3 regions of the Pseudoalteromonas sp. Xi13 genome follow, and region 2 is predicted to be linked to each of the others. Evidence: predicted binding sites of a transcription regulator. Region 2 holds the regulator's gene; each other region holds the start of a gene.
What was found. The regulator FliA, encoded in region 2, starts transcription of late flagellar genes. The targets are predictions, from matches to a motif close to CTAAAGNTNNNNNNNNNNNNGCCGATA.
Positions count from the first base shown of each region.

Region 1: EJ103_RS15175 (DUF5610 domain-containing protein) is a predicted target of FliA. The motif match lies at 7,955-7,981, and genes of this name have one in related genera.
Region 3: pomA (flagellar motor protein PomA) is a predicted target of FliA. The motif match lies at 5,648-5,674, and genes of this name have one in related genera.

Region 1 covers NZ_CP034439.1:3,370,075-3,380,054, reverse strand. Annotated here, with positions in the region: gene gspL (type II secretion system protein GspL) at 1-193, shown strand, start outside; gene EJ103_RS15225 (type II secretion system protein M) at 190-663, shown strand; gene EJ103_RS15220 (type II secretion system protein N) at 667-1,425, shown strand; gene EJ103_RS15215 (UPF0149 family protein) at 1,444-2,031, shown strand; gene EJ103_RS15210 (hypothetical protein) at 2,064-2,270, opposite strand; gene EJ103_RS15205 (hypothetical protein) at 2,270-2,629, opposite strand; gene ccoG (cytochrome c oxidase accessory protein CcoG) at 2,918-4,348, shown strand; gene EJ103_RS15195 (serine/threonine protein kinase) at 4,396-5,370, shown strand; gene EJ103_RS15190 (thiol:disulfide interchange protein DsbA/DsbL) at 5,401-6,024, shown strand; gene EJ103_RS15185 (thiol:disulfide interchange protein DsbA/DsbL) at 6,043-6,681, shown strand; gene trmA (tRNA (uridine(54)-C5)-methyltransferase TrmA) at 6,748-7,845, opposite strand; gene EJ103_RS15175 (DUF5610 domain-containing protein) at 8,011-9,150, shown strand; gene murI (glutamate racemase) at 9,216-9,980, shown strand, end outside; gene EJ103_RS15165 (hypothetical protein) at 9,976-9,980, opposite strand, start outside.
Region 2 covers NZ_CP034439.1:2,656,140-2,666,119, reverse strand. Annotated here, with positions in the region: gene flhA (flagellar biosynthesis protein FlhA) at 1-1,184, shown strand, start outside; gene flhF (flagellar biosynthesis protein FlhF) at 1,207-2,682, shown strand; gene EJ103_RS12020 (MinD/ParA family protein) at 2,675-3,535, shown strand; gene EJ103_RS12015 (RNA polymerase sigma factor FliA) at 3,562-4,272, shown strand; gene cheY (chemotaxis response regulator CheY) at 4,314-4,697, shown strand; gene EJ103_RS12005 (protein phosphatase CheZ) at 4,713-5,480, shown strand; gene EJ103_RS12000 (chemotaxis protein CheA) at 5,496-7,703, shown strand; gene EJ103_RS11995 (chemotaxis response regulator protein-glutamate methylesterase) at 7,755-8,900, shown strand; gene EJ103_RS11990 (flagellar motor protein) at 8,893-9,657, shown strand; gene EJ103_RS11985 (flagellar motor protein MotB) at 9,663-9,980, shown strand, end outside.
Region 3 covers NZ_CP034439.1:829,974-839,953, forward strand. Annotated here, with positions in the region: gene EJ103_RS03735 (hypothetical protein) at 10-2,121, opposite strand; gene dxs (1-deoxy-D-xylulose-5-phosphate synthase) at 2,314-4,176, opposite strand; gene ispA ((2E,6E)-farnesyl diphosphate synthase) at 4,279-5,166, opposite strand; gene EJ103_RS03750 (exodeoxyribonuclease VII small subunit) at 5,169-5,411, opposite strand; gene pomA (flagellar motor protein PomA) at 5,727-6,494, shown strand; gene EJ103_RS03760 (flagellar motor protein MotB) at 6,497-7,417, shown strand; gene EJ103_RS03765 (hypothetical protein) at 7,629-8,135, shown strand; gene EJ103_RS03770 (DNA topoisomerase III) at 8,181-9,980, shown strand, end outside.

The DNA of each region.
Region 1 (9,980 bases), 710 kb from region 2:
ATTTACGCCAGAAACCCTACGTTACGATAAACGCCGTAATGAGCTGCGAATACGCGCACGCGCAAAAGACTTTCAAACGTTTGGTAAAGTAAAAAGTATACTTGAGCAACAAGGGTTAACGGTTGAGCAAGGGTCGTTAAATAACGATGGCGATTTTGTAGTAGGCGAAATTAAACTGCGAGGTGCAGTATGAAAAAGCAAATAATACAATACTGGCGCTCTTTAAAAGAGCAAGAGCAGCAATTAATTATGGTTGCTGGTGGTATATTTGTTGTTTTTGTTTTAGTAATGGGAATTTTTAGACCTTTAAATAACGCCATATTTAAAGCTAAAAAGTCGTACGTCACTCAGCAAGAGCTGCTCGTATGGGTTGATGAAAGCATAGTAAAGTTAAAAGCGGCGGGTAACACGCAGGCAATTAGCAATCAAAATATTAGCCAAGTGGTTAATTCAACGCGTAGTCGCTACCGTATTACTATTAGTAAAATGCAGCCTAACGATAACTCGTTACGTTTAACGCTTGATTCGGTAGAGTTTAATCAATTAATAGAATGGTTAGACGAACTGGTTAATCAGCATGGCTTAACAGTAGAGAACCTTGATTTAAGCAAAGATGATAAATCAGGGTTTGTACGTGTAAGCCGCTTAGTACTAGAGAAGTAATTAATGAAAAAAATAATAATATTATCAGTGATATTTTTTATTAGTTTTATTGTGTTTTGCATAATGAAATTACCAGCGGCCATTGCGTTAGACCTAGCTAAGCCGTACTTACCTAAGCAGCTTGAAATAGGGCAAACCGTAGGGAGTGTATGGCAAGGCCAAATGATGCAAGTGCGCTATCAAGACGAGCAGCTAAATAATGTACGCTGGGATATTTCTGGCTGGCAGTTATTTACGGGTAATTTAAATGCTAACTTAAAATTTGGTAATCCGCGTGAGCGTAGCGATATTTCGGGCTATGCTGATGTGAATTACGGATTATTTAATAATGTGGTTAAAGTTACCGATGGTATAATTCGCTCGACCGTGGAGCGTGCCATGCAACGTATTGCACTACCTATACCAGCTACGGCTAAAGGCCGAGTCATTTTAGAGCTTAACGAGTACACCTCAGGTGTGCCTTATTGTGAGTCATTAAAAGGCGAGATTGCTAGCCCAAATATAGATGTTAAAGGCTTTAATGGCTGGTTTAATATAGGGCCTCTGAGTGGCATGCTAAGCTGTAAGTCGGGCGATATAGCTATTTTGGTCGACCCAGATAACACGTTAGGCCTTGAAGCCGACGCAACACTTAAAGCTAACTTTGACTTTAAAGTAGCAGGCTATGTTAAACCTGATGCCAGCTTACCAAAAGATGTACACGACGCGGTTAAGTTTTTAGGCCGCCCCGATGCACAGGGCCGCTACCCACTAAATTTTTAATGTAATAAAAGAGATTTAATGCAATTACCACAGTTTAACGAACAACACGCACAGCAATTAAGTGCATTTTTAAGTACTCAACCTCAGGCTATGTCATTAACACAAAGCCAAGGCTATCTATTTGGGGTTATTTGTTCGCCAAGCCCATTAGAAGTTCACCAGTGGTTAGCGCATATTGTGCCTAATACGGCTAACGATTTAGACGAAGAAATACTGTTTTTATTTATGGCGTTGTACCATCAAATTAGTGAGCAAGTATTTGAAACCGGTTATAAGTTACCCGCCAATTTTGACCTAGACTATACCCAAGCGTGGAGTGAAGGTTTTTTACGTGCAACTCAAGAATACGCACAACCTCTATTAACAGCTCCCGCGTTAGAGCCTGAGTACAAAGAAGCACTAGAGAGTGCGCTAAGTACGCTTAGCTTTTTTGCTGTTGATGAGCAAACAAGAGTGCAAGTTGCGCAGCAAAATAGCATGACACTCGAAGCCTTATATCAGTATCAGTACGAATCAATGGGCGACTTTGCATTAGGTTTTGCCGAGCTTATTGAAGTGGTAGCCATAAACAGTGGGCTGATTACAGATGAAGGGTGGGAAGAGTAGCCTTTAGGTGTATTAAACGGCGCTTAGGATAATTAAGCGCCAAGTTCTAAAATAATATCAGTGCAGCCTTTTTTACACTTAACAACGCCTTTACCCGGCTCGCTGGTGGCTAAATCGAGTGTTAACACCTCGCCGCACTGCTCACAATGCAAGGTTTTTCCTTGCGATAGTTTTTTAAGTATTGTGCGCTGTTTATGAAAAGAGTCACTCGCTTTTTTGTTTAACTGCGAAAAATCCACTACTTAGCTCTCTTTTGTTCTAATGCATCCGATACAATTTTACACACTGTATTTAAACGCTCTTCGTAAAAATATAAATTTAAGTCGCGCTCGCGGCAATAACGTAAATGAAATAACTGCACTGAATCATCAGTGGTAAAGGTTTTTTCAATATATTCGTGCTCAGATTCAGAGAGCTTTAACGCACTGCTAATACGGTTTTTAGCCATATTGGCTGCTGGGCTACGGTTTATTTTGCTCGCATCACTTAAAAAACCCACACCTTCACCTAATAGCTTTTCGCGGGGCTCTTTAACTAGTGGGTGATCAATAGTAAAAAACGCAAGGATCAGAATGACCAATATAATAAACTTTTTCATGAATGCGTAAACCTTGATCTTAATGGGGTAAATTTAGCAAGCAGTGTAATAAACTGCATTTTAAAAGCAAGTAACTGAGATGAATAAATTATTAGCAATCTATACCTGTAATTTTAGCCAGTATTGTTATAATAGCCAACAGCAGTTAGATATTTCTGAAATATCTGAAAGTATTCAAACAGCTGATTATTTAAACTAATCACACTTACCATTAACGAACTACAGTTACAGTATAGAATACGCACATATTGCTACGTTTTTATTTCCAAGCGGCGTTGAGGAACTTCGATGGACAAGCAAATTAAAGTAAAGAATATACCTGCAGAGGTTAAAATCCAAAAACCGGATTTAAGCCGTCAAGACGACAGGTTTAACCCACGTAACCGAATTTATGTTCGCGCAGTAAAAGGGCTTCATCAATTACTTAGACAGCGTATAGGCTTTTTAGGCATGCTTGCCTTTATGCTCTTGCCTTGGATAAATTTTAATGGCCAGCAAGCTGTGTTATTTGATTTAGTAGGCCAAAAGTACAATATTTTTGGGCTAACGCTGTGGCCGCAAGATTTCACTATATTAGCCTTTATATTTATGTTGGCCGCGTTTGCACTCTTTTTGGTTACTACCTTTTATGGCCGAGTATGGTGTGGCTATACCTGTCCGCAAACTGTATGGACCTTTATATTTATTTGGTTTGAAGAAAAGTTTGAAGGCACAGCGAATCAGCGTAAAAAGCTAGATCAACGCCCGATGGACTTTGATAAGTTTTGGCGAAAAACAGCAAAGCACACCAGTTGGGTTTTATTTGCCTTATATACGGCGATTTCGTTTGTCGGATACTTTACGCCTATCCGTGAATTACTCCCTGACTTTGTTACCTTTAACGTAGGTGGTTACGCGCTGGTAAGTATTATTTTCTTTGCAGCGTGTACTTACGCTAACGCAGGGTGGATGCGTGAAATTATGTGTTTACACATTTGCCCCTATTCACGTTTTCAATCAGCTATGTTTGATAAAGACACTTACACCGTAACCTACGATGAAAAACGCGGCGAAAGCCGAGGCCCCCGTTCGCGTAAAATTGCCCACGAAGATTTAGAAATGGGCGATTGTATAGACTGTAACTTGTGTGTACAGGTGTGCCCTACAGGGATAGATATTCGTAATGGTTTGCAAGCCGAGTGTATAAACTGTGGTGCATGTATTGATGCCTGCGATGGTGTAATGGATAAAATGAATTACCCGCGTGGTCTTATTTCTTATACTACAGAGCGCAATCTCGAAACACCTGAAAATAAAACCAACCCACTGCGAGCTAAAATCATAGGTTACACGGTCATACTGGTGGTGCTTACCAGTGCGCTGGTGGCTAACATTGCATTTAGAAAGCCTATGGACTTTGACATAATACGAGACCGTAACCAACTGTATCGTGTTGACTTTAATGGCTTGGTAGAAAACACCTATACATTAAAAGTAATCAACAAGGCGCAGTACGAGCAAACCTTTAATATTGATGTTCAAGGCCTTGAAAACTTTAAGTACATTGGCAAGCAAACATTTACAGTGCAAGCAGGGCAATCGCATAATGTGCCACTGTCACTTGTAATGGACCCGTATGATTTAAAAGTGCCAATGACGGAGTTTAACTTTGTACTTTCACCGGTTAATGACCCAGATGAAAGCATATCGCAACCGAGTAACTTTTTTAAAGCGCGATAAACACACTAACAAAAGCGGGGTAACCCGCTTTTTACATTAAGAAGCCCATGAGTAAATTTAGTTTTGAAGATTTAACGCCCGACTTAATTCTCGATGCAATAGAAAGCGTTGGTATATATGCAGAGTCAGGTTTATTAGCACTTAATAGCTACGAAAACAGAGTCTACCAATTTAAGGCGGAAGATGGCCTGCGCTACGTTGTTAAGTTTTACCGCCCAGAGCGCTGGAGCAAAGCGCAAATACAAGAAGAGCACGACTTTGCATTTGAATTAGCTGAGGCCGAAGTACCCGTTGTTGCACCCATTAAGCACAACGGAGAAAGCTTATTTGAGCACCAAGGTTATGTATTTGTGTTATTTCCAAGTGTAGGCGGGCGACAATTTGAAGTTGATAACCTGGATCAGCTTGATGTAATGGGTCGTTTAATTGGCCGTATGCATCAGGTGGCTAAAAGCAAAGCATTTGAGCACAGACCTACCTTTAGCTGCGAAGAATATTTGCATACAGCTAAAGTTCATCTGCAAAAAAGTAATTTGGTACCTATGGGGATCAGCACGGCTTTTTACACCATATTGGACTTGGTTATTGAACAAGCGCAAGCACAGTATAAAAATGTGCAAGGGATCCGCTTACATGGTGATTGCCACGCAGGTAACATTTTGTGGGCAGGCGAAGCACTTATGTTTGTTGATTTAGATGACGCTCGTCAGGGGCCGGCCATTCAAGATTTATGGATGATGCTCAGTGGCGATCGTCAAACACAGCTGTTACAGTTAGACACCCTTGTAAATGCGTATGAAGAGTTTTGTGATTTTGACCACACTCAACTCAAATTAATTGAACCGCTTCGTGCAATGCGTATTATTCACTATATGGGTTGGGTAGCTAAACGATGGAGTGATCCTGCGTTCGTACGGAACTTTTCATGGTTTGCTGAAGACAAATACTGGGAGCAACAAATTTTAGCGCTTAAAGAGCAGTTTGCAGCACTGCAAGAAGCTCCGCTGAAGTTATTGCCATAAAATTTTATTTAAAAAGTACACGAGATACCAATGCTTAAAAAATTGAAACTGAGCCTACTACTTTTATGTTTACCATTTGCAGCCCTTGCTGCACAGTTTGAAGCCGATAACCAGTATACTGTTATTGATGTAGAAAAAAGCGCAGAGCTGCAAGTAACCGAATTTTTCTCGTTTTACTGTCCGCATTGTTTTAAATTTGAGCCTGTTGCAAAGGCAATTGAAAAAAGCCTACCTGAGGGCACTGAATTTATAAAAAATCACGTTAACTTTTTAGGCGGTGTATCACCACAGGCGCAAAGCAACTTAAGCTACGCCTACTTAATCGGTAAAAAACACGGTCAAGCACAAAGTATCAGCGACCAAATTTTTAAAAGTATTCATGTACAGCGCGCACCTTTAACGCAAATGAAAGACGTTAAAAAATTGCTTGAAGTTAACGGTATCGATAGCGCAACGTTTGATCAAGACATTGCCAGCATGCCAATTATTTCAGCTGAGCGTGCAATGCAAGATAAACAAAACAAATATTCAAAACTAGGTGCGCTAACCGGTGTGCCTACCTTTATCGTAAACGATAAATATAAAATAAACATTAACACCATTAATAACCAGCAAGAACTGAATGAGTTAGTTGCTTTTTTACTAACACTTTAATCTCGGAGAACAATAACAATGATCAAATTAGTTAAAGCAGGTTTACTTGCATTACTACTGCCTATGGCTGCGAGCAGTGTAGCCGCCACTTATGAAGAAGGCGTACATTACGATGTGGTTGCAGAGCGCGCGACTAAAAAGCCAGAAGTAAAAGAGTTTTTCTCATTTTATTGCCCTGCTTGTAATAACATGGAAGCGTTAATTGGTGAGTTTAAGCCGAAGCTAGATAAAGACGTTAAATTTAAAAAGAGCCATGTTGATTTTGTCGGTGTTCGCGATCCAGAAAACCAACAAATGATGAGCCAAGCGCTAGCAACCGCGGAAGTACTTCCGCAAAAAGATAAAATTGTTGCGGCTATTTTTAATCACATTCACACTAAGCGCGCTAAATTTAACGAGCTTGCAGATGTAAAAGATGTATTTGTAGCGCAGGGTGTTGATGGCGATAAGTTTGATAAACTATACAAAAGCTTCTCGGTACGTACATTAAGCTCTAAAATGAAGCGTGACCAAAATTACTTTAAAGAAAAAGGCGCGCTACGTGGCGTACCAACCTTTATCGTAAATGGTAAATACAAATTAAATCTAGGCCGTGAGTCTGGTATTACCGCGCCAGAAGATATTAGTAAATTAATTAACTATTTAGCGAACAAGTAAGGTTTGCTAAAACAAAAAAAGCTCCGTAAGGAGCTTTTTTTATGGAAGTGATTTAAATTTAACTCACTATTTTCTTTGTAAGAAAACACCCGATTCTATGTGGTGCGTATAAGGGAACTGATCAAATATCGCAAAGCGCTTAACATTGTGAGTACGGGTTAAATGATCTAAATCGCGCTCAAGCGTTTCTGGGTTGCACGATATATAAATAATGTTCTCGTAGTTGGCTACTAAGTCACAGGTAAGGGTATCCATACCTGCGCGTGGAGGGTCGACTAAAATAGTTTGGCAATCGTAACTTTTTAAATCTATCCCCTCTAAACGCGAAAAGGTACGTTCACCATTCATTGCCTGGGTAAACTCTTCACTCGACATACGAATTATATCTAAGTTATCTACCTTATTTTTAGCAATGTTGTATTGCGCCGAATGCACAGAAGACTTAGATATTTCAGTAGCCAATACGCGATTAAACGAACCCGCCAATGCAATAGAGAAATTACCATTACCACAGTAAAGCTCCAGCAGGTCATTACTCAGTGGTTTACATAAGTCTTGTGCCCACTCCAGCATTTTTATATTCACTTTAGCATTAGGTTGCGTAAAGCTATTTTCTACTTGTTGATAAATAAGCTCCTGGCCGTTTACGGTTAAACGCTCAGTAACAAAATCATTGCCTAGTACTTCTTTTTGTTTGCGCGCACGACCAATAAAGTCAATATTGTATTTACTGCTCAGTTTTTCTTTCAGGGCTTTTATTTCAGTTAGCCACTGCTCATCGAGTGGTTTGTGATAAAGCAAGCTTACTAAAATCTCGCCACTTAATGACGATAAATAATCGATTTGAAACAGCTTACGGCGTAATACTTCACACGACTTTAAATTATCAATCATCACCTGCATAACTTCACCAACTAATGGCGCGGCAGGGTCAAAGGTGTCGACGCGAATTTTTTCTTTCGTGGCCTGATCAAACATAATATGAAATAGATCATCCCCATCGTGCCATACTCTAAATTCAGCACGTTGGCGGTAGTTAATTGGCTCTGAGCTAAACACCTCTAACGCTTGCACACCAAATCGCTTAAATTGCGACGTAATACGCTGCTCTTTTTCATTTAGCTGCGTATCGTACTGTGTGGTATCTATCTTAATCACTGCCATTAATGCTACTACCTTATCTATGAGATCTATTTATCGGCGCTATTGTAGGGAGCGAGCAGTATTTGTCTAGTTTTGCTGATAATAAAGTTGCTGTTTTTTTAAACATGCACTTTAGTTTTGTCACTATTAGCCGATAATAAGCTAAGTACGTAACGGAGGTGGATCATGAAAATCGGTAATTATGGCTATACGCCAAACAACAACGTAAACAAATTCAATAATAAAGAGGCGCTACAGCAGCCAACAATCCAATCTCCGCAAGAAAGTTCATTACAGCGAGGCAGAGAACTTGCTGCAAAAGTGCTTGGCGACAAAATGGCAGAGCAACTAGGTTTACCTGTTGAGCAAAAACAAGCCGATAAACCTTTATTCGATTTTGATGAAATAGTAAAAAATGTACTCGACTTTGTATCTGGTGCAGTTAATAAAGCCAAAGCCAATGGTGCCGATGACGATAAATTAAAAAATATGTTAGATGATGCGCGCACAGGTGTTCAAACCGGTATAGACGAAGCGGTTGATGAACTAAAAGGCACCGGTGTATTTAACGAAGAAATGCAAGAGGGCATCGACAAGTCAAAAGAAGGCATTTTTGAGGGGCTTGATGAGTTTGAGCAAACCCTATTTAACCCACAAGCGGCCAGTGTTAGCGTAAGCCAAGCACAATATGTAAGTATGAGCAGTAATGCCGAGTATAAGTTTACAACGGCCGAAGGTGATGAGGTCAGTATTAGCTTTGCTGATGCATATGAGTCTCAAACAGCGAGCGGGTATCAACAAAGCAATAACAGCGAATCGTTTGCCAGCTCATCGTCGCAATCTCGAGAGCTGTCTTTTTCAATGTCAGTTAATGGTGATTTAAACGAACAAGAGCAAGATGCTATTAATGCCATGATGGAAGAGCTACAAGGTGTAAGTAAAACATTCTTTAGTGGTGATTTGGATGAAGCATTTGAGAAAGCACAAGAGCTGAGCTTAGGCAGTGAGCAACTCGTTGCATTTTCAATGGATCTTCGCCAAACAAAAACAGTCGCTACCGTTAAAAGTTATGAGCAATATCAGCCAAACCCAACAAAAGAAGTAGCCGATGCGATCGCACCTTTTAATGACGATCTAAAAAATGCATTTGATAAAGCATCGCAACTAGGCCTAGAAGATCAGCTTGCCGGTATTATAGAGTGGCTCAACCAAGATCAAGCCGCAGTCGATCAGCTAGTTGATTACACCCAGGCAATGTTTGAAAACCTAAACCAATTAAATTCAGCGGGCGATGCACTCGACGCGCTAAAGTCTGAGCAAAGCTAAACTACTTTCTTTTATAAATACCTCATGGCAAACTGCCGTTCTTAATAAACAGTAGGAACCAAAGTTTGTCAGCCCACATAATGGTATTTGATTCAGGTATAGGTGGCACCACCGTGCTTGAGCATATTCAAAAGCGTATTCCAGATGCACAGTACAGCTACTTTATGGACAATGCGTTACTCCCTTATGGCGCGCAAACCCAGCAAACTATTATAGGGCGTTTATGCTCACTCATTTATTTTATTGAGCAAAACGCGCTTAATGTCGACCTTATTGTTATAGCCTGCAATACAGCCTCTACATCAGCCTTGAGTGAAGTACGCAAAATTACATCAATACCTATTGTCGGCGTAGTGCCAGCAATAAAGCCTGCTGCTGAAGTAACTCGCACAAAGCACATCGGCTTATTGGCAACCCCCGCCACAGTTGCAAGCCCCTATACTCATACATTAATAAAAGAGCATGCCAGCAACGTAACAGTGAGTTTATATAGCAGTGTTGAGCTGGTGGCATTGGCAGAGCAGTTATTTTTCACTCAGCAGCTAGATATACTCAAACTGCACAAAGAGCTTACGCGTTTGCGCATTAACTCAGATATAGATGTACTTGTACTAGGTTGTACACATTTCCCAATTCTTAGCGATGCTATACAAGCGTACTTTAATAACGCAGTGCAATTACTCGATTCAGGCGCGGCCATTGCTAGCAGAGTAAACTACCTACTAGAGCAGCATAACTTTGGAAATAAATTTACAGACAAAAAAAAGCCGCTGCAATATTATGCAACGGCTGATGTTTTGAGTAATAAGCTAGCTATAAAGCACGTTACA
Region 2 (9,980 bases):
CTTTTTTAAGTTTAGGCGCACTACTTGGCTACTTAGCTTACTTTACTCAGCAGCAAAAATTAAAAGCCGCTGCTCTAGCAGCCCAAGAGGCTGAAAGTGGTGCCGTTGCCGGTACTGGCGTTGCAAACAAGCAAGAGCAAAAAGAGCTTGGATGGGACGATGTACAACAAATTGACGTTATTGGCTTAGAAGTTGGCTACAGGCTTATTCCGCTTGTTGACCAATCTCAAGGTGGTGAGCTGCTCAACCGAATTAAAGGGGTGCGTAAAAAGCTATCTCAGGAGCTTGGCTTTTTAGTACCGCCTGTACATATTCGCGATAACTTAGAGTTAGACCCTAATGCGTACCGTATTACCATGATGGGGGTTTCAAGTGGTGAAGGCGAACTCAAACATGGCGATGAACTGGCCATCAACCCAGGGCAAGTATTTGGCCCGATTAAAGGGGTTGAAACCAAAGACCCAGCATTTGGCCTAGATGCGGTGTGGATAAAGCCTGATCAAAAAGACGAAGCACAGTCACTAGGTTACACCGTGGTTGACTCAGCCACTGTGGTAGCCACCCATATTAGCCAGTTATTAACTAATAGTGCCGCATTATTACTAGGGCATGAGGAGGTTCAAAACCTGCTTGATATGTTAGCTAAAAGCCATCCACGTTTAGTAGAAGGGTTAGTGCCAGAAGTACTACCACTGACAACCGTTGTAAAAGTACTGCAAAATTTATTAAACGAAGGGGTGGCTATTCGTGATATGCGCTCTATTGTTCAAACCCTTGTAGAGTACGGCCCACGTAGCCAAGATGCCGATGTTTTAACAGCTGCAGTGCGTATTTCGCTGCGCCGTTTAATAGTTCAAGACGCTGTGGGAATGTCATCAGAAATCCCTGTCATAACCTTGGCGCCTGAGTTGGAACAGATGTTGCATCAGTCATTACAAAATGCAGGCGACGAAGGTGCCGGAATAGAACCAAGCCTTGCTGAGCGACTTCAAACATCATTAAACGAAGCGCATCAGAATCAAGAAATGGCCGGAGAACCTTCAATATTGCTAACGTCAGGAATGTTACGCACTGTGTTATCTCGCTTTGTTAAGTACACCATACCGGGTTTAAGGGTGATGTCTTATCAAGAGGTACCAGATGAAAGACAGATCAAGATTGTCAGCTCAGTAGGCCAACAATAAAGATTTTAACAGGGGTTGAACCATGAAGATTAAACGTTTTTTTGCCAAAGATATACGCACCGCACTGAAAGAAGTTAAAGATGAGCTAGGTGTTGATGCCGTTATTATGTCGAACAAAAAACTCGCTAATGGTGTAGAAATTGTTGCCGCAGTAGATTACGACAAAGCAGCCCCTAAAGCCGCAGCACAACCACAGGCAGCGCCTGCTCCGCAAAGAGCCGTGCAACAGCCTACTCATAACTTTGTAAAGCCAGAGCCTAAGCGTGCGCAACCTGAGCCACAAGCAAAAGTAGCTGATAGCTTACAAGCTTTATTAGAGCGTCAGTCGCCACGCCCTCGCTCTCCTGAGCTAGCCTCTATGTTTTCGCAATCAGGTATTGATACGTCTGAGCATTACCAAGAGCCAGCACAGCCACGTACGACAAATATGTTTGCTCGCGAAAATGAAGCGCCAAAACGCATGCAAACCCAAGCAGACAGCCTAGGCTTTGATGATTTAGATCAAGACTTTGACGATTTAGATGCGCCGGTTGCACCACGTAGCCAAACTAATAACAACGAAAGCGCCCAAATGAGCGCGATGCGTGATGAAATGAACGCAATTCGCCAGTTACTAGAACACCAAGTATCGGGTTTAATGCAGCAAGATATGGCACGTCGCGACCCTACACGTGCATGCATGATTGACCGTTTAGTTGGCATGGGAATAGATAAAGACGTTGCAGAGCAAATGGCGTGTTTTATCCCAGATGACGTATCGCGTCAGCAAGGTTGGAAAGCATTATTGCAAATGGTTGAAGATCAAATGCAAACCACCAATAACGAAATTCTTCGCCAAGGGGGTGTGTATGCCCTTGTTGGGCCTACTGGTGTAGGTAAAACAACCACAGTTGCTAAACTTGCCGCATTAGGCGCACAAAAGTATGGCGCCGACAAAGTTGCCCTAATCACAACTGATACATACAGAATTGGTGCGTATGAGCAGCTTGCAACGTATGGTCGTATTATTGGTTGTGGTGTTAAACAAGTAAAAGATGCCAATGAATTAGCTGAAGTTTTATATCATTTACGCAATAAGCGTCTAGTATTAATTGATACAGCGGGTATGAGCCAACGTGATTTACGCCTTACAGAGCAATTAAATACGTTAATGCGCAACCAGCGAGTAGATATACGTAGTTATTTAGTATTAAGTGCCACAGCACAAATAAATGTACTGCAAGAAACCGTAAGACATTTTAAAAAGGTTCAGCTAAGCGGTTGTATTTTCACTAAGTTAGATGAATCATTAAGTTTAGGTGAGATTATTAGTATAGCGATTCAAAATCGTCTTCCAATAGGGTATCTTACTAATGGTCAGCGTGTACCAGAAGATATTCGCGTTGCAAATGCTGAAAAACTAGTAAAAAAAGCTGAGCAATTGTATTTAAAAAGAGCAAAAGCACAACATTCAAGGCACCAAGCAGTGGCGCCAAGCACAGTAGGGATGTATGATTAACACAGTATTAGATCAAGCAAGCGGCCTGCGCAAAATGAGTCAAAACAACAACAACGGCGTAAAAGTTATCGCTGTCACCGGCGGTAAAGGAGGGGTGGGTAAAACCAACGTCTCTTTAAATACTGCTATTGCTTTAGGGCAGCAGGGTAATCGTGTATTAGTATTAGATGCCGATTTAGGCCTAGCTAATTGTGATGTAATGCTAGGACTACGTGTTGAAAAAAACTTATCTCATGTCCTTTCAGGCGAGTGCGAACTTGACGAGATTTTAGTTGAAGGCCCAGGCGGTATTAAAATCGTGCCTGCTACATCAGGCTCGCAAAGTATGGTGGAGCTAACCCCATCTGAGCATGCTGGGTTAATTCGTGCCTTTAGTGAGCTTAATACCGAATTTGATATTTTAATTGTAGATACCGCCGCTGGTATTTCTGACATGGTGCTGAGTTTTTCTCGTGCAGCGCAAGATGTCATGGTGGTGGTGTGTGATGAGCCGACCTCTATTACTGATGCCTACGCGCTTATTAAAGTACTTAGCCGCGAGCATGGCGTTTATAAATTTAAAATTGTTGCAAACATGGTGCGCAGTATGCGCGAGGGCCAAGAGCTTTTTGCAAAGCTCTCTAAAGTAACAGACCGCTTTTTAGATGTGTCTATGGAGCTTGTTGCGACTATTCCATATGATGAAAATATGCGTAAATCTACGCGTAAACAAAAAGTAATTGTCGATCTTTTCCCTAATTCACCAGCAGCAGTCGCGTTTAAAACATTAGCGACAAAAGCAGTAAAATGGCCTATACCTAATCAACCTTCAGGACATTTAGAGTTTTTCATTGAGAAGCTAGTAAACGGCTGATTATGACAACATCGGTGAAAAGAGCTATGGGATATCAATCAACACAAAATTTAAATGTGATTGTTGAAAAGCACGCGTCGCTTGTCAAAAAAGTGGCGTGCCATTTAATAGCTCGTCTTCCTCCTAGCGTTCAGCTTGATGACTTAATCCAATCGGGAATGATTGGCCTTATCGAGGCCTCAAAAAACTTTGACGCCAGTAAAGGGGCAAGCTTTGAAACGTTTGCTGGTATTCGTATTCGCGGCGCTATGCTTGATGAAATGCGCAGAGGGGATTGGGCACCACGTTCGGTACACCGCAAAAGCCGATTAGTAGCCGAAACCATCACAGAATTAGAAAATAGCTTAAATAGAGAACCAAAAGATACTGAAGTAGCTGAAAAACTTGATATTTCGCTAGAAGAATACCATCATATTTTAAATGATGTTAATTCCAGTAAAGTGCTTGGTATAGAAGACCTAGGGGTAGATGAAGATGTTATTAGCCCTGCAGGTCAAGATTTAGCGCTAGACAAACCATTTAATAATGTTAAAAATGAACGGTTTAATAATTCATTGTTAGAGGCAATAAAGTCTTTACCAGAGCGAGATGCAATGGTGCTTTCTTTGTATTACAACGATGAAATGAATTTAAAAGAAATTGGGCATATACTCGATGTAAGTGAATCGCGTGTAAGTCAGATACATGGTCAGGCGATGATTAAGCTCAAAGCAAAAATCAATGACTGGATAAACTAGTAGTAAGTAAATTATAGGTTAAGACCTCACCGGAGGATGTTTTGGATAAAAACATGAAAATTCTTGTTGTTGATGATTTCTCTACAATGAGACGTATTATAAAAAATCTGTTGCGTGACCTAGGGTTCACGAATGTTCAAGAAGCTGACGATGGTTCTACAGCATTACCTATGTTGCAAAATCAGGTTTTTGACTTTGTTGTAACCGATTGGAACATGCCAGGCATGCAGGGTATTGACTTGCTAAGAGCCATTAGAGCTGACGAAAAATTAAAACATATTCCGGTTTTAATGGTGACGGCAGAAGCTAAAAAAGAACAAATAATAGCGGCAGCGCAAGCAGGTGTTAATGGCTATATTGTTAAGCCATTTACTGCTGGTACTTTGAAAACTAAATTAGAAAAAGTGTTTGAACGCTTAGGTTAATGAGAGGAGAGGCTTATGTCAGCACCAGCTGCGCCTCAAATTACTTTAGAACAAGCTCGTCAGCTCGTCGTTTTTTTAGAAAACGGTGAGCAAGATAAAGCAGATCAATTAATTTTAGATACTGCCTCTCAAGAGCAATCGCAGCTTTTTGCTGAAGTAGGTAAGTTAACACGCCAATTACACGAAGCCCTTAAAAGCTTTGAACTTGATACGCGTTTAACCGATTTAACCACTGATGCAATACCGGATGCGAAAAAGCGCTTAAACTATGTCATGGAAATGACAGAAAATGCAGCTAATAAGACAATGGATGCGGTCGAAGCAAGCCTTCCTATTGCGCAGCAGCTAGCAGATGAAATTGCACATATTAAGCCTACTTGGGATAGGCTTATGAACCGCGAAATAGAGCTGGGCGAGTTTAAAACCTTATGCCACAGCATCGACAAGTTTATGAACAGCTCTCATCATAAAACCGATGAGTTGCAAACTTTAATGACCAATGTACTAATGGCGCAGGATTTTCAAGATTTAACCGGCCAGGTTATCCGCCGTGTAATTGAATTAGTCAGAGAAGTAGAAGAAAGTTTAATCCACCTTTTAACAGCATTTGCTGCACAAGATGACAGCATTGTTGAAAGTAAAGAACAACAAGAAACAGAAGAACTGGTTGCCGCACAAACATTAGCAGGTCCTGAAGGCCCTATTATTGATAAAGAGTCGCGAAATGATGTTGTATCTGACCAAGACGAGGTCGATGACCTATTATCAAGTTTGGGCTTCTAAGAGGAGAGTAACTGCATGAGCTTTGAAGTCGATGAAGATATTTTACAAGACTTTCTTGTAGAGGCTGGAGAAATCCTAGAGCTTTTATCTGAACAGTTAGTTGAGCTAGAAAATAACCCAGAAGATACTGAGTTACTAAATGCTATTTTTAGGGGCTTTCATACCGTAAAAGGGGGGGCAGGCTTTTTAGCTATGACTGAGCTTGTTGATGCCTGTCATGGTGCTGAAAACGTATTTGATCTCTTACGCCAAGGGGTTAGAACTGTTAATTCAGAATTAATGGATGTGATTTTACAAGCACTAGATACCATTAATGAAATGTTTGCCACTATTCAAAACCGCGAACAGCCAGACCCAGCAGACCCTCAATTATTAGAAACCCTTCACAAACTTGGTCAACCGCCTACGGATGACGAGCTTACTGAAACAGCCCCCGAAGTTGTTGAACAAGAACCCGCAGCTCCCGTTAGCGCAACAGATGATGAAGACCCATTTGCATTTGATGAACTATTTGATGTGGCAGGTTCAAGCCCTTCAGCAGATAGCACGCAAATTGATGAAATTACAGAAGATGAATTTGAAAGCTTACTCGATGAGCTACACGGCAAAGGGCAAAGCCCAGTGTCGCAACCAAGTGCAGAGCCAGATTCAAGTTCAGATATAACCGATGATGAATTTGACAGTTTATTAGATGAATTACACGGTGTAGGTAGTTTTGGTCCGGTTGCAGGAGATACTTCAAGCAGTGAGCCAGAAGTAAAACACACAGCACCACCAGCGGCTGTTACAAATGATAGCGGTGATGATGAAATCAGCGATGATGAATTTGAAGCATTGCTTGATGAATTGCATGGTAAAGGTGCCGCACCAGAATCAAAAGAAGCTGACACACCTGCACCGCAGCCACCTAAGGCTGCACCTGTAGCACAAACGCCAGCAAAACCTACGCCAGCACCTGCAGTAAAACAAGCTCCGGCGGCAAAAGCCGCTGCGCCTACACCTAAAGTGGCTGAAAAACCAGCGAGTAGCGCTGCACCTAAAAAAGCTACGCCTCCACCTGCTGAAACCACAGTACGTGTTGATACAAAGCGTTTAGATCAAATAATGAATATGGTTGGCGAGTTGGTATTAGTACGAAATAGGTTGGTCAGTTTAGCGACCAATACAGACAGTGAAGCGATGGGTAAGGCGATATCAAATCTTGATGTGGTCACTGCTGATATTCAAGGTGCAGTAATGCAAACGCGAATGCAGCCTATCAAAAAAGTGTTTGGCCGATTCCCTCGCGTAGTACGTGACTTAGCCCGTAGCTTAAATAAAGAAATTGATTTACAGCTTGTAGGTGAAGAAACCGATTTAGATAAAAACTTAGTTGAGGCACTGGCCGATCCGTTGGTGCATTTAGTACGAAACTCAGTTGACCACGGAATTGAAATGCCAGCAGCGCGTGAAGCTGCGGGTAAGCCTAGAACTGGTAACGTTACATTATCGGCTTCGCAAGAAGGCGACCATATTTTGTTAACCATTAAAGATGATGGTGCAGGTATGGATGCGGAAAAACTGAAAAAAATAGCGATCAGTAAAGGCGTTATTGATCATGATCAGGCAAGTCGCTTAACAGATACAGAAGCGTATAACTTAATATTTGCACCAGGCTTTTCGACCAAAGAAGAGATATCTGATATTTCTGGTCGTGGCGTAGGCATGGATGTAGTAAAAACTAAAATTACGCAGCTTAATGGCTCTGTGAGTATACAGTCAGAGTTGGGCGTAGGGACTATTTTAGAGATAAAAGTACCATTAACACTGGCTATTTTACCTACGCTGATGGTTATTGTTGGTGAGCAAACGTTTGCGTTACCACTTGCTGGTGTGAGTGAAATATTCCACTTAGATTTAACCAAAACCAATGTGGTAGATGGTCAGCTTACAATTATTGTCCGTAAAAAAGCGATACCGCTATTTTACTTAGAGCATTGGCTAGTTAAAGGTGCTGATTGTTCTCAGCGAAAAGCGCAAGGTCATGTGGTAATTGTACAAATAGGTACTCAGCAAGTTGGCTTTGTGGTTGATTCATTAATTGGCCAAGAAGAAGTTGTTATTAAGCCTCTTGATGCGTTATTACAAGGTACGCCTGGAATGGCTGGTGCAACAATTACATCTGACGGTGGTATTGCGCTGATTCTGGATGTACCTAATATGCTTAAGCATTACGCAGGATAAAATGTAGGCATACCTGTGTATGCCTACACATAAATTTAATAAGAGAGCGCAATGGCCGTAAAAGTTTTAGTTGTTGACGATTCCAGTTTTTTTCGCCGTCGAGTAAGCGAAATTCTTGAACAAGACAGCGGTATTGAAGTAATAGGTTTTGCTGTTAACGGTAGAGAAGCCGTAGAAAAAACAGCGCAGTTACGTCCAGATATGATCACCATGGATGTAGAAATGCCTGTGCTTGACGGTATTAGCGCAGTAAAAGAAATTATGGCGAGTAACCCAACGCCAATACTTATGTTTTCTTCATTAACCCGCGACGGTGCAACCGCAACTTTAGATGCACTTGATGCCGGAGCTATGGACTTTTTACCGAAAAAGTTTGAAGACATTGCACGAAATAACGAAGATGCAATCAAGTTATTGCAAGCCAAAGTGAAGGAAATTGGTCGCAGGCGTGCCCCACGCCCTGTTAGGCCATTAACATCAAGTAAGACTACTGCTCCACCTGCAAGCAAACTAGCCACAACAAGCTCTTCGCTTAAACAACCTGATAGAAGCTTTCAACGTGCTGCCCCAGTGCAGACAACAACTACACCCAGTATGCCCACGCGTGCCAGCGGTAAACACTATCAAATAGTGGCTATTGGCACTTCAACTGGCGGGCCAGTTGCTTTACAAACCATATTAACCCAATTACCTGCTAACTTTGCACACCCTATTTTGTTAATTCAGCACATGCCGGCGGCATTTACGCCTGCGTTTGCGGCACGTTTAAATAGCCTTTGCAAAATACGCGTTAAAGAAGCGCAACAAGGTGACAGGCTAGAAGCCGGCACAGCCTACTTAGCACCTGGTGGACAGCAAATGATGGTAGAGGGGCGAAGTGGTAACAAAACGTTGCGTGTATTTGAAGATAATAGTGAACGTATAAGCTACAAACCAAGCGTTGATGTGACTTTTGCAAGTGTTGCCAAAAGCTATCAAGGAGATGTACTTGCTATTGTTTTAACCGGCATGGGCGCTGATGGACGTGATGGCGCGCGAATGCTTAAGCAATCTGGCGCAACAATTTGGGCGCAAGATGAAAAAAGCTGTGTGGTATATGGTATGCCTCAAGCCATTGCCAACGCTGGGCTTGCATCTGAGCATTTAGCGTTAAACGACGTAGCAGCAAGAATAAAAAGAGAGACTGGTTGTGGATAAGCTCTCTGTTCTAGGGTTAATCATTGCGCTGGCCGCTATAGCGATTGGTTACTCTTTAGAGGGTGGCGTTGTCACGGCGTTATTTAATGGCCCTGCACTTATTATTGTACTTGGCGGCACCTTAGGGGCTGTTATGTTGCAAACGGCGACAAGCACCTTTAAAAAAACGCTAAGCATGAGCCATTGGGTGTTTTTTTCACCCCAGTACAATATTGAGCAAGCCATAGAGCAAATTAAAACGTGGTCGCATAAAGCTCGCCAGGAAGGGTACTTAGCGCTTGAAAAAGAGGCACTTAGTCACCCAGATCCTTATGCAGCAAAAGGGCTTAGTTTACTAGTAGATGGGTGTTCGGAGCAAAAGCTACGCGACACCTTAGAAATAGATTTAATGCTTGAACGAGACCGCTTACTTGAAGCAAGTAAAGTGTACGAAGCCATGGGCGGATATAGCCCAACTATAGGCATTTTAGGGGCTGTACTTGGTCTTATTCAAGCAATGTCATTTATTACTGACCCTCAAAAGCTAGGTGCAGGGGTCGCCACCGCATTTATTGCAACAATATATGGGGTGGGTTTAGCTAACTTATTATTTTTACCTATGGCCAATAAGCTTAAGCAGCGAGTAGAGCAAAAAATGCTTTACCATGAAATGATGGCCGAAGGGGTGATTGCTATAAGCCTTGGCGAAAGTCCTATAAACATAGAATTAAAGCTTGAAGCTTATCGCACAGAGCGCCCTAATGTCGTGGTAGAGTAACTTTTATGTTACGCCGGCGCTTACGTCAATCAGCTGAAAAAAATCAACATACAGAACGTTGGTTAGTCTCTTATGCTGATTACATGACCATTATGTTTGCCTTTTTTGTGGTTATGTATGCCATTGCCATAAATAAAGAAGAAAGTTTTCAAATCCTCTCAGACTCCCTAGAACAGGTTTTTGACAAATCAGCAAGGCAGCAATCGCAACAAGGTGAGGGCGTGTCAGGCGAAGGGCTACTTACTGACCGTGTTACCCCTGAGCAAGAGTTATTGTACGGTGAGAGCATTCAAAAACAGGAGTCTGGCCCAGAGCTGCTAGAT
Region 3 (9,980 bases), 1.8 Mb from region 2:
GCTATTTAATTACTGGTTTAGCCACGCTGGTAAAATAGCCACTGACTCAGGAGCACTAAATGCCATACTTGCATCGGCACTTATATCTCCCCCTGCGGTACTTAAAATATTATTAAAGCGCATAACTACGTTGTTAGACTTTTCGGCAACGTATAAATCGGTTCCGCTATACATAATATCAACAGGGTTTCCTAATAATGTATTGGGCCCGCTAATCGTCGCGCTTATATTAACTAACCCCGAGGCATTTGCGGTATTATTTAATACATAAATTTTGCCATCGTCAGCAACGGCTGCGCTGCCTACATCAGAAAGTATTAACGCACCACTTAATGAGTCGTAATCTATTCCATGAATATTGGTAGGTCCTGCTAGTGCTTGTGAATTATTGGCAGGTGTAATTAATCTATCTTCTGTACTTATTGTGGTCTCGCCACTTAGTAGCTTATTTTTAACTTGATCAAATACCGCTACAGTGCCATTAGTTAGCGCAACAAAAGCGCGGTCAGTGTTACTGTCGTAATCAACATCCCACGGGCGTGCATTATTGGCAAAAGTTAAGGTCATAAGAGGCGATACATCGCCGGTGGCACAGCTTGAAAATATAGCAATGCTCGGCGTGGTTTCATTATTTTCAGCCACCAAAATCATTCCACTATCGGAGGCAATATCTAATCCTTTAGGTGAAATAAGGCCTGTATTGCTTCCTGAAATCAGTCTATCTTGGCTGGCGTTAAATGTTTCGCCATCACGGTTATAAGCCACTTTAGTAGAGATGACGATTCCGCCCATTCCTGTACTGGCATTATCGAATGTTGCGTAGCTATTACCTGCTTTATCAAAGCTAACGCTTTCTATTGTTTGGCTTGCATTATAGCTTGCAAGTTCGCTACTTAATGTTGTATTTAAACGGCTAATTTGGCCTGTTGTATCACCCGCAGAGCTTGGATTACTGGATACGGCTACGCCTAATAGCACCATATTAGGCTCAGTACTATCTGATATATCAGCCATTGAGCTTTGAGTTAGCGTGTTAGTAATTGACTCTGGCTTAGTAGACGCAGTACTTAAATCGGGCGCTATATCGCCACTTTCACCGGCAAATATATTACTAAACACTAAAATTGCATCGTTTGATTTTTCGGCCACACGTAAATCGCTACCCTCAAGGGTAATATCTACAGGGTTGCCTAACATAGTCGCAGGGCCTGAAATACTGCGTGCAACAGATGTATTACCTTGCGCAGTTGAGGCATTATTTATAACAAAAAGCGCGCCATCGGTAGCATCTGATGCGCTACCAACATCCGATAAAATAAGTTTATTGGTGGTTTCATCATAAACAATACCGTGAATATTTACCGATATTTGCACACCATCGGCATCGCTTGGTGTAATAGTACGACTTGGCATAGCGGTAAATTCACCGCTTACAAAATTATCATAAACCGCGACATCACCGTTGGTAAGTGCTACATAAAGTCGGTCGTTTACGTGGTCATAATCAACATCCCACGGGGCGGCTTCGGTAACAGTGGTAGCAAGCGGCGCGGCATCTCCCGCTGCAGCACTGCCAAATGTGGTAATTTGCATGGCACCAAAATCAGCTATAAATATCAGCCCGCTATTTTTTGCAATCGCTATGCCCTTAGGATTAACCAGTGTAGTGGCAGGGCCTGTAATTTCACGGTCTTGATTAGTGCTAAAGCTTGCACCATCATCGCGATTGGCAAGTTGGCATATAGTTTTAATGCTACCATTTTCGCTGTCGCTTGCTTGTATTAAATTACCGAGGCTATCAAAGGCTACGCCTTCATTTGCAGTGGTATTAAAGGTTTTTAATTTGGCAGCGTTCTGGTTTATTAAATCAACAGTGCCTGCGTTTTGCTCACCGTTATTAGCTAAAATAAACGTGGCAGCACTAAAGCCGGGGTTACCGTTTGTGCCATCGCTTCCATCTTGACCATCTACTCCCGGCGTACCGGCTAAACCGTTTTCTCCATCATCACCGCTACACCCTGAAATACCAAGTACTATCCCAAGCGCTAATGCTGAAAAACAAAGGGGGCGTTTAAGTGAACTGTTTTGTGTATGAAGGTGAGTTAAATTAGCTTTTTTCATCATTTTTACCTTTTAATATTCCATCAAATGAAAGTAAATAACGTGCCTGTTTATACTCCTCAGTACGTACTATTTACTGTGTTAACCTCATAGGGATAACGCGTAGAAATACACATTGGATGCAAATATTTAAAAATAAAAAACAAAAAAGGAGCCATCGGGCTCCCTTTAAAAACTAGCTAGCAAAAATAATTAAGCGATAAACGATTTTATTGAATTTAAAATGCCTTGTTCACCTAAGCCCATTTCATCGTGCATTTGCGCTTGTGTGCCGTGCTTAATAAATTCATCAGGAATACCTAAGTTAAGCACTTTTAGATTGGCTTTTTGCGCTGCTAAATATTCATTAACCGCTGAGCCTGCGCCACCACAAATAGCGTTGTCTTCAAGCGTTACTATTACATCATGAGTTTGGCTAAGCTCATCTAATAAACTTGTATCAAGTGGCTTAATAAAGCGCATATTAACTAGCGTTGCCCCTAGCTCATTTGCAGCAAGTTGCGCGTTTTCAAGCAAAGTACCAAAGGATAAAATAGCAATTTTAGCACCTTGCTTAATGGTATTGGCTTTGCCTATTTCTAGTAGCGTCATTTCGCTTTGAATATCGGCAGTACCGGCACTACCACGAGGGTAGCGAACTGCTACAGGGCAATTAGCCTTATAACCGGTATAAAGCATATGGCGGCACTCGTTAGTATCACTTGGGGCCATAATAACCATGTTTGGAATACAGCGCATAAAGCTTAAGTCGTACGCACCTTGGTGTGTTTCGCCGTCGGCGCCTACAATACCAGCGCGGTCTATAGCAAAAAGCACAGGTAAGTTTTGCAGTGCAACATCATGGATAAGTTGATCATACGCACGTTGTAAAAAGCTCGAGTAAATAGCTACAACGGGTTTTAACCCTTCACAGGCAAAACCGGCGGCCAATGTGACAGCGTGCTGCTCTGCTATGGCTACATCGAAATACTGCTCTGGGTGCTCTTTTGAAAAGCGCACCATACCTGAGCCTTCACGCATTGCCGGGGTAATAGCCATTAATTTTTTATCTTGCTCGGCCATATCACACAACCAATCACCAAACACCTTAGAGAAAGTGGCGGCACCAGGTTTAGATTTAGGTAAGCTTGATGTATTAGGGTCAAACTTTGGCACACCGTGATAGCCAATAGGATCAGCTTCTGCGGGTTTATAGCCTTTTCCTTTTTGGGTTTTTATATGTAAAAGCTGAGGCCCTTTTAAATTACGCATATTACGCAGTGTATCTACGAGCATATTTACATCGTGGCCATCAATTGGGCCAATGTAATTAAGACCTAGTTCTTCAAAAAAGGTACCTGGAATAACCATTCCTTTTAGGTGCTCTTCTACTTTACTGGCAAGCTCTTTAACAGGAGGCACGCCAGAGAGTAACTTTTTACTGCCTTCGCGAATATTTGTGTAAAAGCTGCCAGATAAAATACGCGCAAAGTGATTAGTTAACGCACCGACGTTTTCAGAAATCGACATTTCGTTATCATTTAAAATGATTAACATGTCAGATTTTACATCGCCCAAGTGGTTCATGGCTTCAAATGCCATACCTGCTGTAATGGCGCCATCGCCTATAACGGCAACAGTTTTGCGGCCTTTACCTTCTTTTTGAGCCGCAATAGACATACCAAGTGCTGCCGAAATAGAGGTACTTGAATGGCCTACGCTAAAGGTATCGTATTGGCTTTCTTCACGAAAAGGGAATGGATGCAATCCGTCTTTTTGACGAATTGTATGCATTAAATCGCGTCGTCCCGTTAAAATTTTGTGCGGGTACGCTTGATGGCCTACATCCCATACAAGGCGATCTTCTGGTGTGTTATACACATAATGTAGAGCAACGGTAAGCTCAACAGTTCCTAAACCAGACGCTAAATGGCCGCTACTTTGCGAAACAGAGTTGAGTAAATAGTCTCGTAACTCGTTGCTAAACGCAGGAAGTTTATCTTGCGCTATATCGCGTAAGTGGGCTGGTTCGTCAACCAAGTTAAGTAATGGATACTTGCTACTATCAAGTGTCATGGTATTTATTTTATCCTTCGCTAACACCGGTGCTAACTTATTAGTTGTTACCGCTGTTGAGTAATAATGTCAGTGCTAAATGGCAATACGTATATGTAACACTCAATGGTCACGTTTAATCAGGTAGTTTGCCAGCGCCGCTAGAGTAGAGGTATCAGCATCTATTTTGTTTAATGCTTGATGCGCTTGCTCTATTAAATTTTGCGCCATTTGCTTGGCACCTTGCATACCTAATAGGGCCGGATAAGTTGCTTTATTAGCAGCTAAATCAGAGCCTTGTGGCTTACCTAAAGTAAATGTGTCACCTTCAACATCTAAAATGTCGTCGTGCACTTGAAATGCCAGCCCTATAGCATACCCAAAAACACGTAAGTTTTCTAAGGTTTGTTTGTCTGCTTTTTCGCTACATAATGCACCCAATGTAATGGCACAGTTGATTAAGGCACCCGTTTTTAATTTATGAATTCGTTCAAGCTGTTGTACTGTAATCACTTTATCTGTGGCTGCAATATCTAGCCCTTGCCCGCCTACCATGCCTTCAAGCCCCGATGCTTTAGCCAGTGCGCTGATCATTTTTACTTGTGTTGATGCGCTGCAGGTAAAATTGTGAGCCGAGATAAGCTCAAAGGCTAATGTTTGTAGTGCATCGCCTGCTAAAATTGCATGCGCATCGTCAAACTCTATATGGCAAGTTGGGCGTCCACGGCGAAGGTCGTCATCATCCATGGCTGGTAAATCATCGTGTACCAACGAGTAGCTATGAATACACTCAATAGCAGCAGCAAGAATATCTAAATCTTGCTTATTAGCTCCGAGCATTTCACCACTTGCGTAGACTAAAAAGGGGCGTAAACGCTTGCCACCGTTAAATAAGCCGTACTGCGTAGCTTCTTTTACTGTGTGTGCGGTATCAAGGGGTTGATCAAAGTACTGTTGCAGGGTCTTTACGACATCTTGTTGAGCACATTCTATTTTTTCTTGTATGCTCACGGTTATTCCATATCGTTGTTAAATGAAGTAAGCGCTGCTTTTTCGTCATTACCCATCAAAATAGACACTTTTTGTTCTGCTTGTTGTAACTTACCCGTTGAGGCGTTAGCTAAGGCTATACCACGCTCAAATTGCTTTAACGACTGCTCAAGCGATAAATCACCTTGTTCCATTTCACCGACAATGGTTGATAGTTCTTCGAGTGCTTGTTCAAAACTTAGGTTTTCAGGTTTTTTAGTCGCCATGTTTAATTTCAGCCAGCATGATAAATTTAGGAGCCAATTTTAGGGGGAATGCTAAACTAGGTCAAAGGATGATCGTTGTTTTTTGAGTTATATCAGTTTAAATCGTATTTTTACCATGTATAAGATGCGTATTAGTGCTCACTGTGTACAATAAAATTAATCAGTCGCTAGGCGAGTAGGGTATCTTGATCTAAAATTAGGCCAAACACAGTGTTTTACACTTTTTTCAAAAATGGCTTAAGTATTTCAGTATCTTGCCGATAAGCAGTTAATAATAAAAGTTTGAATAACAAAGTATAATACTTTGGAGGAAATGTGGATTTAGCAACCATAATTGGGATCCTTGGCGCAATTGGTTTAATTGTCATGTCCATGTTTATGAGTAGTAGCGGTGAAATGGGGATGTTTGCCGATGCGCCTTCTAGTGTAATTGTATTTGGTGGCTCACTATTTATTGTGTTATCAAACTTTACCTTGTCGCAGTTTTTGGGCATAGGTAAAGTTGTTGGTAAAGCATTTGTGTTTAAAATCGAATCGCCAGAAGAGCTGATTGAAAAAGCAGTTGAACTTGCTGATTCAGCCCGTAAAGGGGGGTTTTTAGCCCTCGAAGAAGCCGAAATACCAAACCCTTTTATGCGCAAAGGTGTAGATATGCTCGTTGATGGCCACGATGCTGATGTAGTTCGTGCCACGCTTCAAAAAGACATTTCTTTAACCACAACTCGTCACGAACTGGGCGCCGGTTTATTTAAGTCACTTGCCGATATAGCCCCAGCAATGGGTATGATAGGAACGTTAATAGGCTTAGTTGCTATGTTATCTAACATGGATGACCCTAAAGCCATTGGCCCCGCAATGGCGGTGGCATTATTAACTACTTTATATGGTGCATTTTTAGCAAATGTAGTGGCTATTCCTATTCAGGTTAAACTTGAGCTTCGTAAAGACGAAGAGGCCATGAACCAGCGTCTAATACTGGATGCTATTTTAGGTATTCAAGATGGCCAAAACCCGAAAGTAATTGAAGGTATTTTGAAAAACTACCTTGCTGAGTCTAAGCGCAAAGTAGATACCGAGGAGTAACCATGTCTGATCAAGAGTGCAAATGCCCACCCCCAGGTTTGCCTGCTTGGATGGGAACATTTGCCGACTTAATGTCGCTTTTAATGTGCTTTTTTGTACTTTTGCTCGCGTTTTCAGAAATGGATGTACTTAAATTTAAGCAAATAGCAGGCTCGATGAAGTTTGCATTTGGTGTGCAAAACAAAATAGAAGTAAAAGATATCCCTAAAGGGACCTCGGTTATTGCTATGGAATTTACCCCTGGTAAGCCTGAACCTACCCCGATAGAAACCATTCAGCAACAAACGGTTGAAATGACCCAGCAAATGTTAGAGTTTCAAGCGGGTGATGAAAGCTCTGCTGGTGGTAGACAAGAGCAACGTGGCGATAAACGTGGTGGCGAGTCACGTAGTACATCGCAGCAGCAATCTTCAGAGCAAGCAACTTCAGCCGCCGATCAAGAACAAACTAACGAGTTAGTGAAAAAAATAGCGCAACAGCTCGAAAAACAAATTATCGACGGTGCAATCGAGCTTGAATCTTTAGGGCAGCAAATCATTATTCGTATCCGTGAAAATGGCTCATTTCCCTCTGGCAGTGCTTTTTTACAACCTAAGTTTAAGCCCATAATTCAAGATATTGGTGAGTTATTAAAAGATGTACCTGGTGAAATTACGGTATCGGGTCACACCGATGATTTTCAGGTTTCTAACGAGTTATATATTAATAACTGGGACTTATCGTCAAAGCGTGCTGTAGCAGTAGCAAGCGAATTACAAACGGTACAAGGGTTTGATAAAAACCGTATGATGGTAGTAGGGCGTGCTGATACTCGTCCACTTGTGCCGAATGATTCAAACGAAGATAGACGCCGAAATCGCCGAGTAGAAATATCAATCTTACAAGGTAAGGCTAAAGAGTCAGACCCTATTGATGTGCGCTAGGCTAGTAGCGGGCGCTAATTTCTCTAATTAAGTTTCTTTTTAAGGTACTTAATCGCCTAAGTATCTTGGCAAGTTCATTATTTTAGCTTAAAGTACATTTCCTTAACATATGTAATGGATGTGCTGTGAAAGTTATAATTAAATATTGTGATATGCCAGGTAATGGTGATGGTACCGACGACGATACAAAAGAAAAATAAGGTAAAACATTTTGCCTGATTGGTTTTTGTATTTCGTTAGTATTTTAAGTAAAAGCTGGGTCTTTATGCTAAGCCCGGCTCTTTTAATATTTTTTATATTTAAAGATTACTTAGCCTTTAGGTTTGCATTACTGACCGTCGCTTTTTTCTTCTTTGGGGGGATAACAGCCTCTAGCTTGAGAGAGTTTGACGATATTTATATCTATCGTTATTTAGTATGGGCGGCTACCGATATTATATGGATGGCGTTAATAGCTTATTGGGGAATAAAAGATAAAGTTTATTTATGGCAATGCGTTATTGGTCAGTTAGTGGTTATTGGCGCACCTATATTACAATTATTCAGATTAGTTGACCGTCACCTTTGGGATTTGGCGTACAGCACCATTATTTACAAAACGTTAATGCCCTTTATCAACATTGGCACCGTCATAGTGTGTTATTTACCTTTAATTATGCTTTTCGCTAAAAAAAGTAATACCCCCTCAAAAATAGAAAGCGCTCCACCTTCTAAATAGCTGTGCTAAACTACTGTTCATATAAACAGTTAATGAGCAACTCCCATGAAACTCTATATCGCAGAAAAGCCATCACTTGGCAGAGCTATTGCTGATGCATTGCCAAAACCACATAAAAAACACGATGGTTATATAGAAGTGGCTAATGGTGACTGTGTCTCGTGGTGTATAGGGCACTTACTAGAGCAAGCTGAACCTGATGATTATGATGCGCGTTTTAAAAAGTGGCAATTTGAACACCTCCCCATAGTGCCAGAACAATGGCAGCTCAAGGCAAAAACGAAAACGCGTAAACAATTAACTATTTTAAAAAAGCTAATTAAGCAGGCATCAGTACTCGTGCATGCGGGCGATCCCGATCGCGAAGGCCAATTGTTGGTTGATGAAGTCATAGAGCAAGCCAAAATAAGTAAAACCAAAAAGCAAAGCATTCAGCGTTTACTTATAAGTGATTTAAATTTAGCGGCGGTAAAAAAAGCGCTTACGACTATGCGTTCAAATCGTGAATTTATTCCGCTTAGTGTGTCGGCGCTTGCGCGTTCACGTGCAGATTGGCTATTTGGTATGAACCTTACGCGTGCTTATACGCTGGCGGGTCAAAAAGCAGGCTTTGGCAATGTGTTGTCGGTGGGTCGCGTACAAACCCCAATTTTAGGTTTAGTGGTTAACCGGGATAACGAAATAGCTAACTTTGTGTCAAAACCATTTTATGAAGTGTTGGCGCATTTAATAACCCCTGAGCAGCAAAGCTTTGTGGCCAAGTGGGTACCAAGCAAAGCCTGCGAGCCGTACCAAGATGAAGAGGGCCGCGTTTTAAATAATGCATTAGCCGAAAACGTCGCCTCGCGAATAGCCAATCAACCAGCTGAAGTCACTGCGCTCGAACAAAAACAAAAAAAACAAAGCGCGCCGCTGCCTTATAATTTATCGGCACTGCAGATAGATGCTGCAAAGGCATTTGGTATGGCAGCTCAGCAAGTACTCGATATTTGCCAAACGCTTTATGAGCGTCATAAGTTAATTACTTACCCTCGTTCTGATAATCGTTATTTGCCTAAAGAGCATCATTTAGATGCGCCTGCAATTTTAAAAGCAATTGCAGCTAATGGCGGTCAAAATACTGAGTTTGTGAATGGGGCAGACGCTAAAAAACGCAGCAAATGTTTTAACGATGCAAAAGTGGCTGCGCACCATGCAATTGTACCTACCGCCAAACAACTAAAAACAGTGACTTTGGCGGCTGATGAAGCAAAAGCATATCAACTTATTAGTAGGCATTACTTAATTCAGTTTTACCCCGATTATATTTATAACGAAACTAAAGTAGAGGTAACAATTGCGGGAGGTTTATTTAAAGCCAATGCAAAGCAAGATGTAAGCTTAGGGTTTAAGGTATTAATGGGCAAAGCCGAGCTAAAAGATGAAGCAACCTTGCCTCATTTAACAAAAGGCATGGCGCTTAACTGCACTAAAGGTGAAGTGGTAGAAAAACACACTACGCCACCGTCTCATTTTACTGATGCAACATTGCTAAGTGCCATGACCGGCATTAGTCGTTATGTAAAAGATTCACAAATTAAAAAAATACTCAAAGAGACCGATGGGCTAGGAACAGAGGCAACCCGCGCAGGCATTATTGAATTATTATTTAGGCGTCGTTTTTTAAAGCGCGAAGGTAAATCAATTAAAGCAACACAAACAGGCTTGGCACTTATTAGTGTTTTACCAGAGGGCTTAGCTAGCCCCGATTTGACCGCTAAATGGGAGGCGAGTTTAGGCAACATTGCTCAACAAGCAATGAGCTACCAGCAATTTTTACAACCACTGCTGGTGGAGCTTGAAGGT